Regions from separate parts of the Streptomyces sp. NPDC048269 genome, predicted to be linked through region 1. Evidence: riboswitches for the same ligand, from Rfam matches in the RefSeq annotation. Region 1 holds a riboswitch; each other region holds the start of a gene.
What was found. Region 1 has a riboswitch for thiamine pyrophosphate ahead of AB0D48_RS12210 (thiamine ABC transporter substrate-binding protein). Riboswitches for the same ligand answer to the same signal wherever they lie in the genome.
Positions count from the first base shown of each region.

Region 2: linked by a shared signal. The riboswitch ahead of thiO (glycine oxidase ThiO) and the one ahead of AB0D48_RS12210 (thiamine ABC transporter substrate-binding protein) in region 1 are both predicted to bind thiamine pyrophosphate.
Region 3: linked by a shared signal. The riboswitch ahead of thiC (phosphomethylpyrimidine synthase ThiC) and the one ahead of AB0D48_RS12210 (thiamine ABC transporter substrate-binding protein) in region 1 are both predicted to bind thiamine pyrophosphate.

Region 1 covers NZ_JBEZLW010000008.1:157,383-160,637, forward strand. The annotation lists gene rlmN (23S rRNA (adenine(2503)-C(2))-methyltransferase RlmN) at 1-953, shown strand, start outside; TPP riboswitch at 1,028-1,137, shown strand; gene AB0D48_RS12210 (thiamine ABC transporter substrate-binding protein) at 1,223-2,317, shown strand; gene AB0D48_RS12215 (iron ABC transporter permease) at 2,413-3,255, shown strand, end outside.
Region 2 covers NZ_JBEZLW010000002.1:342,038-345,292, reverse strand. The annotation lists gene AB0D48_RS03725 (thiazole synthase) at 1-380, opposite strand, end outside; gene thiS (sulfur carrier protein ThiS) at 386-604, opposite strand; gene thiO (glycine oxidase ThiO) at 601-1,770, opposite strand; TPP riboswitch at 1,768-1,880, opposite strand; gene AB0D48_RS03710 (FAD-dependent oxidoreductase) at 1,962-3,182, shown strand; gene AB0D48_RS03705 (Rv2175c family DNA-binding protein) at 3,250-3,255, shown strand, end outside.
Region 3 covers NZ_JBEZLW010000001.1:258,006-261,260, reverse strand. The annotation lists gene thiC (phosphomethylpyrimidine synthase ThiC) at 1-1,332, opposite strand, end outside; TPP riboswitch at 1,326-1,471, opposite strand; gene AB0D48_RS01300 (YibE/F family protein) at 1,550-2,929, shown strand; gene AB0D48_RS01295 (SsgA family sporulation/cell division regulator) at 2,992-3,255, opposite strand, start outside.

The sequences.
Region 1 (3,255 bases):
TCGCGCGCTACGCGCACGACCCCGCCGAGTGGACCGACATCCCCGCGGGCTCCCGCGAGAAGCTCCAGCAGGAGCTCCTCCCGGACCTGATGAACGTCATCCGGCACATCTCGTGCGACAACGACACCACCCGCAAGACCCTGTGGAAGCTGCACGACGGCACGCTCGTCGAATCCGTGCTGATGCGTTACCCCGACCGGGTCACGATGTGCATCTCCTCCCAGGCCGGCTGCGGCATGAACTGCCCGTTCTGCGCCACCGGCCAGGCGGGCCTGGACCGCAACCTGTCCACCGCCGAGATCGTGCACCAGATCGTCGACGGCATGCGCGCGCTGCGCGACGGCGAGGTCCCCGGCGGTCCTGCGCGGCTGTCGAACATCGTCTTCATGGGCATGGGCGAGCCGCTGGCCAACTACAACCGCGTGGTCGGTGCCATCCGGCGCCTCACCGACCCGGAGCCCGACGGCCTGGGCCTGTCGCAGCGCGGTATCACCGTCTCCACCGTCGGCCTGGTCCCGGCCATGCTGCGCTTCGCCGAAGAGGGCTTCAAGTGCCGCCTCGCGGTCTCGCTGCACGCGCCCGACGACGAGCTGCGCGACACCCTGGTCCCCGTGAACACCCGCTGGAACGTCCGTGAGGTCCTCGACGCGGCCTGGGAGTACGCGGAGAAGTCCGGCCGCCGGATCTCCATCGAGTACGCCCTGATCCGCGACATCAACGACCAGGCCTGGCGGGGTGACCTGCTGGGCAAGCTGCTCAAGGGCAAGCGCGTCCACGTCAACCTGATCCCGTTGAACCCGACGCCGGGCTCCAAGTGGACCGCCTCGCGGCCCGAGGACGAGAAGGCCTTCGTGGAGGCCATCGCCCGGCACGGTGTGCCCGTGACCGTACGGGACACCCGCGGCCAGGAGATCGACGGCGCGTGCGGTCAGCTGGCCGCTTCGGAGCGCTGAGTTTCGACAGCGTCAATTTCCGGCCGCGATCGGTCGCAATCGGCCACGAGGTACCCTGTGGCCGAACCAATTTCATATTCCGACAGGGGAGCGCCACAGCGCTGAGAGTGCGGTATCCGTCATCCGCAGACCCTCTGAACCTCGCCCCGGTCATTCGGGGTAGGAAGTTCGGTCACCACTCAAGCTGTTGCGCCCTGCCCGGCGTCCGCTCCCACAGAGCGCCGGGCAGGGCCGCGTCTTCTCCTGGACATCCCAGGAGGAATTCACCAGTGAGCACCACCAAGAGGATCGCGGGCGCGGCGCTCGCGGCCGCGCTGGGCGTCACCACGCTCAGCGCCTGCGGCGACGCCAAGGACAAGCCCGCGGGCGCGAGCGACGCCCCCAAGTCCAAGACCGTCACGCTCGTCTCCCACGACTCCTTCAACGTGACCGACACGGTCCTCAAGGAGTTCGAGCAGCAGAGCGGCTACACCGTCAAGGTGCTGAAGTCCGGGGACGCGGGCGCGGCGCTCAACCAGGAGATCCTCACCAAGGGCTCCCCGCGCGGCGACGTCTTCTTCGGCGTGGACAACACCCTGCTCTCGCGCGCCCTCGACAACGGCATCTTCACGCCGTACGAGGCCAAGGGCCTGGCCGGGGTGAAGCCGGAGTACGTGCTCGACAAGGAGCACCGGGTCACGCCGATCGACTCCGGTGACATCTGCGTCAACTACGACAAGCAGTACTTCGCCGACAAGAAGCTCGCCCCGCCGCAGACGCTGGACGACCTCGTCAAGCCGGAGTACAAGAACCTGCTGGTCACCGAGAACGCCGCGACCTCCTCGCCCGGCCTCGGCTTCCTGCTCGCCTCCGTCGGCAAGTACGGCGAAGAGGGCTGGAAGGACTACTGGAGCAAGCTCAAGGCCAACGGCGTCGAGGTCGTCGACGGCTGGGAGCAGGCCTACAACGAGCGCTTCTCCGGCTCCGCGGGTGGCAAGAAGGCCAAGGGCGACCGCCCGCTGGTCGTCTCCTACGCCTCCAGCCCGCCGGTCGAGGTGCTGTACGGCGAACCGCAGCCGGCCGAGGCCCCGACGGGCGTCTCCACCGGTACCTGCTTCCGCCAGATCGAGTTCGCGGGTCTGCTGAAGGGGGCGAAGAACGAGGAGGGCGGCAAGGCCCTCGTCGACTTCCTGATCAGCAAGAAGTTCCAGGAGGACATGCCCCTCCAGATGTTCGTGAACCCGGTGACGAAGGACGCTGTCCTGCCGGAGCTGTTCACGAAGCACGGTGTGGTGATCGAGAAGCCCGAGAACGTCGCTCCCGAGACCATCGCCAAGAACCGTGAGCAGTGGGTCAAGGCATGGACCTCGCTCGTCGTGAAGTAAGCGGCACCAAGGAGCCGGGTGCGGCGCCGGGGGGCGCCGCACCGGGCCCCGCCCCTCGCGAGGGCGGACGGGCGACCGCGGTGCGGCTCGCCCTGATGGCCGTGCCCCTGGCCTTCTTCGGGCTGTTCTTCGCCTATCCCGTCGCCGCGATCGTCGGGCGCGGCCTCAAGACCGACGCCGGCTGGCAGTTCGGCCGGATCGGCGAGGTGATCTCCCAGCCCGGCATCGCCGCCGTGCTGTGGTTCACCACCTGGCAGGCGCTCGCCTCCACCGCGCTCACGCTGCTGATCGCGCTCCCCGGCGCGTACGTCTTCGCGCGCTTCGAATTCCCCGGCAAGCAACTGCTGCGGGCCGTGGTGACCGTCCCCTTCGTACTGCCGACCGTGGTCGTCGGCACCGCTTTCCTCGCGCTGCTGGGACGCGGTGGGCTGATGGACGAACTGGTCGGCGTCCGGCTCGACACCACCGTCTGGGCGATCCTCCTCGCGCACGTCTTCTTCAACTACGCGGTCGTCGTCCGCACCGTCGGCGGGCTGTGGGCACAGCTCGATCCGCGCCAGGAGGAGGCCGCCCGGGTGCTGGGCGCCGGCCGGTTCGCCGCCTGGCGGCGCGTGACGCTGCCCGCGCTGGCCCCGTCGGTGGCCGCGGCCTCGCTGATGGTCTTCCTGTTCACCTTCAGCTCCTTCGGCGTCGTACTGATCCTGGGCGGGCCCGCGTACTCCACCCTGGAGGTGGAGGTCTACCGGCAGACCGCGCAGCTCCTGGACCTGCCCACGGCCGCCGTGCTGACGATGGTGCAGTTCGCCGCGGTCGGTGCGATCCTCGCCGTGCACGCCTGGACCGTGCGCCGGCGCGAGACCGCGCTGCGGCTGGTGGACCCGGGCCGGACCACGCACCGGCCGCGCGGCTGGGCGCAGCGCACGCTGCTGGGCGCGGTG
Region 2 (3,255 bases), on a different contig from region 1:
AAGCCCTCGTCCACCAGGACCTCGGCGGCGTCCAGCAGCTCGACGCCGTCGGGCAGGAGGGTCCGCTCGTCCGCGACCACCTCCAGCTTGATCCAGTCGGTGCCCAGCGCCTCCCGCGCGAGCCGCGCCGTGAGCACGGCCTCGCCCGCCGTGAAACAGCCCGCCGTGTTCGGCAGGACCGCGATGTCCAGCTTCGACAGGACGGAGAGGACGGATCCCTGGACCGTCGGGTCCAGCCGTCGCATGGCCACCGTGGTGAGTTCGGTGCCGGACGCGACCAGGGCGCGTTCGAGGACGTCAAGGCTCGGGGCGCCGCCCGTACCCATGATCAGGCGGGAGGAGAAGGTCCGGCCGCCGAGGACGAAGAGGTCGTCTGCCATGGCCGTCAGCCTCCCTGGACCGCGGTGAGGATCTCGACCCGGTCCCCCTCGCCCACCGGCGTGAGCGGCCACCGCCCGCGCGGGACCACGGTCTCGTTGAGCGCGGCCGCGACGCCGGAGGGCGCCGCGGTCAGGGTGGCGACCACCGCGTCGAGCGTGGTGCCGGCCGCGACCTCGCGCGGCTCGCCGTTGACGGACACGGAGACGGAGACGGGGAGGGTCATGCGTACGACTCCTGTCGTGCGGCGGAGAAACGGCGGGGGGTGAAGGGGCGTGCGATCGGCGGCAGTTCGCCGGTGGTCAGCAGCTCCGCCAGTACGTCGCCGGTGAGCGGGGTCAGCAGCACCCCGTTGCGGTAGTGCCCGGTGGCCAGGTGCAGGCCGGGCAGGTCGGTCGGGCCGAGCAGCGGGGCGTTGTCGGGGGAGCCCGGCCGCAGTCCCGCGCGGGTCTCGGTGAGCGGGAGTTCGGTGATGCCGGGCACCAGCTCATGGGCGTCGCGCAGGAGCTCGTAGACCCCGCCCGCGGTGACCGTGGTGTCCCAGCCGAGCTCCTCGCTGGTGGCGCCCACGACGAGTTCACCGTTCTCGCGCGGGACCAGGTACACGTGGCTGCCGCGCACGACCGCCCGTACCGTCCGCGACAGGAACGGCGCGCGGGCGGAAGGCACCGAGAGCCTCAGCACCTGGCCCTTCACCGGCCGTACGGGGGCCACCACCTCCGGCGGTACGCCCGCCAGCCGGCCGCTGAGCGAGCCCGCCGCCAGCACCACCTGGTCCGCGCGCACCTCCGTACCGTCGCCGAGCAGGGCCCCGGCCGCCCGGTCGGCGGTGACCAGCAGCCGCTCCGCCGCCGCCCGGTGGACGGTCACGCCGGCCCCCTCGCAGGCGGCCAGCAGGGCGGCCGAGAGCCGCCGCGGGTCGACCTGGTGGTCGCCGTCCACCCGCAGGCCGCCCCGGACCCCCGGGGCCAGCATCGGCTCCAGCCGGCGGCACTCACGGCCGGTGAGCCACTCGGACTCCAGGCCGCAGCGGCGCTGCAGGGCGTGCAGCTCCCGCAGGTGGAGCCGGTCGTCGGCGTCGAGGGCGACGGCGAGGGTGCCGCAGGCCCGGTAGCCGATGTCCAGGCCGCCGCTCGCCTCGGCCAGCTCGGCGGCGAATTCCGGATAGCGCGCCGCGGAGGCGAGACCCAGGCCCAGCAGGGCCTCCTCGCCGTAGTGCAGCTCGGTCACGGGCGCGAGCATCCCGGCCGCGACCTGGGCGGCGCCGCCGCCGGGGGCCGGGTCGGCCAGTACGGTGCCGAGGCCCCGCCGGGCCGCCCGCCAGGCGGTGACGAGTCCGATGATCCCGCCCCCGATGACGAGGACGTCGGATCCCTTCAGAGAAGAATGCATGGGCGTCCAGCCCCTCCCTTCGCCGGCATGACCCGGATCAGGTTCGTACGGTCGGAGGCCGGCCAGCCTCCCTCTCAGCCCGGTGCGCCCGGACTCCCGCGATAGGTACGGTGGCCAGACTAACCCCGGTGCGGACAGTGGGTAAGGCGGCACCTATTCCTGGCGGCCCGTCAGGTGATTAGGGTGGCCGGGTGAGTGAGCAGACGGAGCAGAACCCGAGCGGCGTCGTGATCGTGGGCGCCGGAATGGCCGGCGTGCAGACCGCGGTAGCCCTGCGGGAGCAGGGCTTCACCGGCCCCGTGACCCTGCTGGGAGCCGAGCCCCACCAGCCCTACGACCGGCCACCGCTGTCTAAGGCGGTGCTGCTCGGCAAGGCCGAGGACTCCGCTTTCGACGTGGACTTCGAAGGACTCGGCATCGGGCTCAGGCTCGGCACGGAGGTCACCGGGCTGCGGGCCGCCGAGCGCGAGCTGGACACCGAGGCGGGACCGGTCCCTTACGAGGTCCTCGTACTGGCCACCGGCGCCGTGCCGCTGACCCTGCCCGGCACGGAGGGCGTCCCCGGCGTGCACCTGCTGCGGACGCTGGACGACGCGGCGCGGCTGCGCCCGGTCCTGGCGGAGGCGCCCCGGACGGTGGTCGTCGGCGCGGGCTGGATCGGCGCGGAATTCGCCACCGCGGCCCGGGAGGCGGGCTGCGAGGTGACCGTGGTCGAGGCGGCGGACCGGGTCCTGGCGGGGGCGCTGCCGGCGGAGGTCGCCGCCCCGATGGCGCGCTGGTACGAGGAGGCGGGCGCCGAGCTGATCACCGGCGCGAAGGTCGCCGGGACCGAGGAGGGCCGGGTGCTGCTCGCGGACGGGCGCGCCCTGCCGGCCGGCGCGGTGGTGGTGGGCATCGGAGCCCGCCCCGCCACCGGGTGGCTGGCCGGGACCGGCGTGGAACTGGGCCCGGACGGCTCGGTCACCGCCGACGCGTACCTGCGTACCTCCCTGCCCGGGGTGTACGCGGTCGGCGACTGCGCCTCCTTCCCGTCGGCCCGCTACGGGACGCGGCTGCTCGTGCACCACTGGGACAACGCGCTCCAGGGCCCCCGGGCGGTCGCGGCGAACATCCTGGCCGGGGAACCGGTCCAGGTCTACGACCCGGTGCCGTACTTCTGGTCGGAGCAGTTCGGGCGCTTCGTCCAGTACGCAGGCCACCACGCCGCGGCCGACACCCTGCTCCGGCGCGGCGACCCGGCCGGCCCCACCTGGTCGGTGTGCTGGCTGCGCGACGGCGTGCTGGTCGCGGTCCTGGCCGTGGGCCGCCCCCGCGACCTGGCGCAGGGCCGCAAGCTCATCGAGACGGGGGCCCGGGTGGACCCGGCCAAGGTCGCCGACCCGGCGGTTCCCCTGAAGTCGGCCCCCCTGTAGTCCGGGCCCGGCCACGGACGGGCGGCTCCGGTACCGGGCGCCGGTCCGAGATGGCAGGCTTGTACCCGTGACC
Region 3 (3,255 bases), on a different contig from region 1:
CGCGGCGCCGATGCCCGACGTGATGTGGTCGTACGCGGGCGCGACGTCCGTGGTCAGCGGGCCGAGCGTGTAGAAGGGCGCCTCCTCGCAGATCTCCTGCTGGAGGTCGATGTTCTCCTTGATCTTGTGCATCGGGACGTGGCCCGGGCCCTCGATCATCGTCTGCACGTTGTGCCGCTTAGCGATCGTGTTCAGCTCGCCCAGCGTCTTCAGCTCGGCGAACTGCGCCGCGTCGTTGGCGTCCGCGATGGAGCCGGGGCGCAGACCGTCGCCCAGCGAGTACGTGACGTCGTACGTCGCGAGGATCTCGCAGAGCTCCTCGAAGTTCGTGTAGAGGAAGTTCTCCTTGTGGTGCGCCAGGCACCACGCGGCCATGATCGAACCGCCGCGCGAGACGATGCCGGTCTTGCGGCGGGCGGTCAGCGGCACGTACGGCAGCAGCACGCCGGCGTGGACCGTCATGTAGTCGACGCCCTGCTCGGCCTGCTCGATGACCGTGTCCTTGTAGATCTCCCAGGTCAGGTCCTCGGCACGGCCGTCGACCTTCTCCAGCGCCTGGTAGAGCGGGACGGTGCCGATCGGGACGGGGGAGTTGCGCAGCACCCACTCGCGCGTGGTGTGGATGTTGCGGCCGGTCGAGAGGTCCATGACCGTGTCGGCGCCCCACTTGGTCGCCCAGGTCATCTTGTCGACCTCCTCCTCGATGGAGGAGGTGACCGCGGAGTTGCCGATGTTGGCGTTGACCTTCACCAGGAACCGCTTGCCGATGATCATCGGCTCGATCTCGGGGTGGTTCACGTTGGCCGGAAGCACCGCGCGACCTGCGGCGATCTCCTCGCGCACGACCTCGGGGGAGACGTTCTCGCGGATCGCGACATACTCCATCTCCGGGGTGATCTCGCCCCGGCGGGCGTACGCGAGCTGCGTGACGGCGGCGCCGCCGCGGCCCCGGCGGGGCTGGCGGGGGCGGCCCGGGAAGACCGCGTCGAGGTTCTTGAGCCCGCCGCGCGGCGAGGTGTGCTTGATCCCGTCGTCCTCGGGGCGCACGGGACGTCCCGCGTACTCCTCGGTGTCGCCGCGGCCGATGATCCAGTTCTCGCGCAGCGGCGCGAGACCCCTGCGCACGTCGGTCTCGATCTGGGGGTCGGTGTACGGACCGGACGTGTCGTAGAGCGTTACGTCCTTGCCGTTGGTGAGGTGGACCTGGCGGACCGGCACCCGGATGTCGGGGCGGGAGCCCGCCACGTAGCCCTTGTGCCAGCCCGGCTTGCGCTCGGTCGAGCCGTCGCCGTCCTGGCTGACGGCAGGCGTGCGTGCGTCCTGAATGGTCATGAGACCTATCTCCCTACGCCGGCATTACCCGGTAACAGGTTCGGCGGTCGACGCAGCCTCCTCCCGCACGCATCCGTGATGCGCGTACGGTGATCAGCGTCCTCTCAGCCCGGTGCTCCGAGCTCCCGCGTTGTGCAAAGGTGCCCCCACGCTAGCGTCATCTATGGCGTGCTGAACAGTGGGCCCCCTCATCTCTTGCGATGATCTGCTGGTGACGATCTCGCCGCAGCCCCCCACCGAGCCCACGGATCCCACCGGCCACTCGGGCCACGCACACGCGGGTTCCGGGCACCCTGCCGGCCATTCCCACGGGCACGGCCACGGGCATGGCCCGGCGGCCCCCGTCTCGAAGCACCTGCGCAAGGTCATCGCGGCCGTTCTGATCCCCTTCGCCGCCGCCGTCTTCATCGGCATGGCGGTGCTCTGGCCGGGCGGAGCCCCTGCCCACGAGCGCACGGGGGTGGGCTTCGACCGGCAGACGCAGCAGGGCACGGTCGTCTCGCTCGAACAGGTCGACTGCAAATCGGTGAACGCCTCACAGGTGCCGCCCACCGGTGACACATCCACTCCCGAGGGCCGCGAAGCCAAGGCGGCGCAGACCGGCGAGTGCAAGAAGGCCACCGTCGAGGTCGGCACCGGCCCGGACAAGGGCCGTACCTTCGTGGAGATCGTCCAGCCGGGCGCGCCACGGCAGTTGGCGGACGGCCAGGAGGTGGTGGTCGCGTACGCGCCGGATGCGCCCCGGGACCTCCAGTACTCGGTGATCGACGTGAACCGCAAGCTCCCCATGGCGCTGCTGGCCGGGATCTTCGCGGTCGCGGTCGTCCTGGTCGGCCGGATGCGCGGGCTGTTCGCTCTGATCGCGCTGGTCATCAGCTTCGGCGTGCTGACCCTCTTCATCCTCCCGGCCATCCTGCAGGGCTCGAATCCGCTGGTCGTCGCGGTCATCGGCGCGAGCGCCATCATGCTCATCGCCCTGTACATGTGCCACGGTCTGACCGCCCGCACCTCGGTCGCCGTCCTCGGCACGCTCGTCTCGCTGCTGCTCATCGGGCTGCTGGGCTCGGTGTTCATCGACTGGGCGTTCCTCAGCGGCAACACCGACGACAACACGGGCCTGATCCACGGGCTCTACCCGGAAATCGACATGAGCGGTTTGCTGCTCGCGGGCGTGATCATCGGATCGCTGGGCGTGCTCGACGACGTGACGGTCACCCAGACCTCCGCGGTCTGGGAACTCCACCAGGCCGACCCGTCGATGGGGTCGCGCGCCCTCTACCGGGCGGCCATCCGGATCGGCCGTGACCACATCGCGTCGGTGGTCAACACACTCGTACTGGCCTACGCGGGTGCCGCACTCCCCCTGCTCCTGCTGTTCTCGATCGCGAACAGCAGCATGGGGTCGGTGGCCAACAGCGAGCTGGTCGCGGTGGAGATCGTACGGACCCTCGTGGGCTCGATCGGCCTCGTGGCCTCGGTTCCCCTGACGACGGCGCTGGCCGCTCTGGTCGTTTCCGCCGACCGGCCGGGGACCCCGGTCGCCGGGCCGGCTTCGGGGCCGGTCCGTGGCGGCCGGGGCCGCCGTCGCAAGCGCTGAAAGGTTGTTGCGGGAAGAGCAGCGTGGCCGGCGCGGCTGGTCAGTGCGCGCGCGGGGGCGTGTCAGCCCGCGTTCTGCTCGTTCTGCCGGGATTCGGACAGGATCTTGCCGAGCTCCTCGTCAAGGTTCTCCTCGAAGTCACCCAGGTTGCGCTCCTGGCCGAGCGGGACGAGCCGGTCGGTGCGGTCGAGGAACGCGACGAGCGGCGCCGCGCTGGCGCGGAACAGGGCCCGGTCGCCGCCGACCTGGAGGCGGATGTGGACATCGGACAGGTCCTCGGGATCGGTCGGGGCGATGTGCACATCGCCGTCGCCGCACGGTTTGTT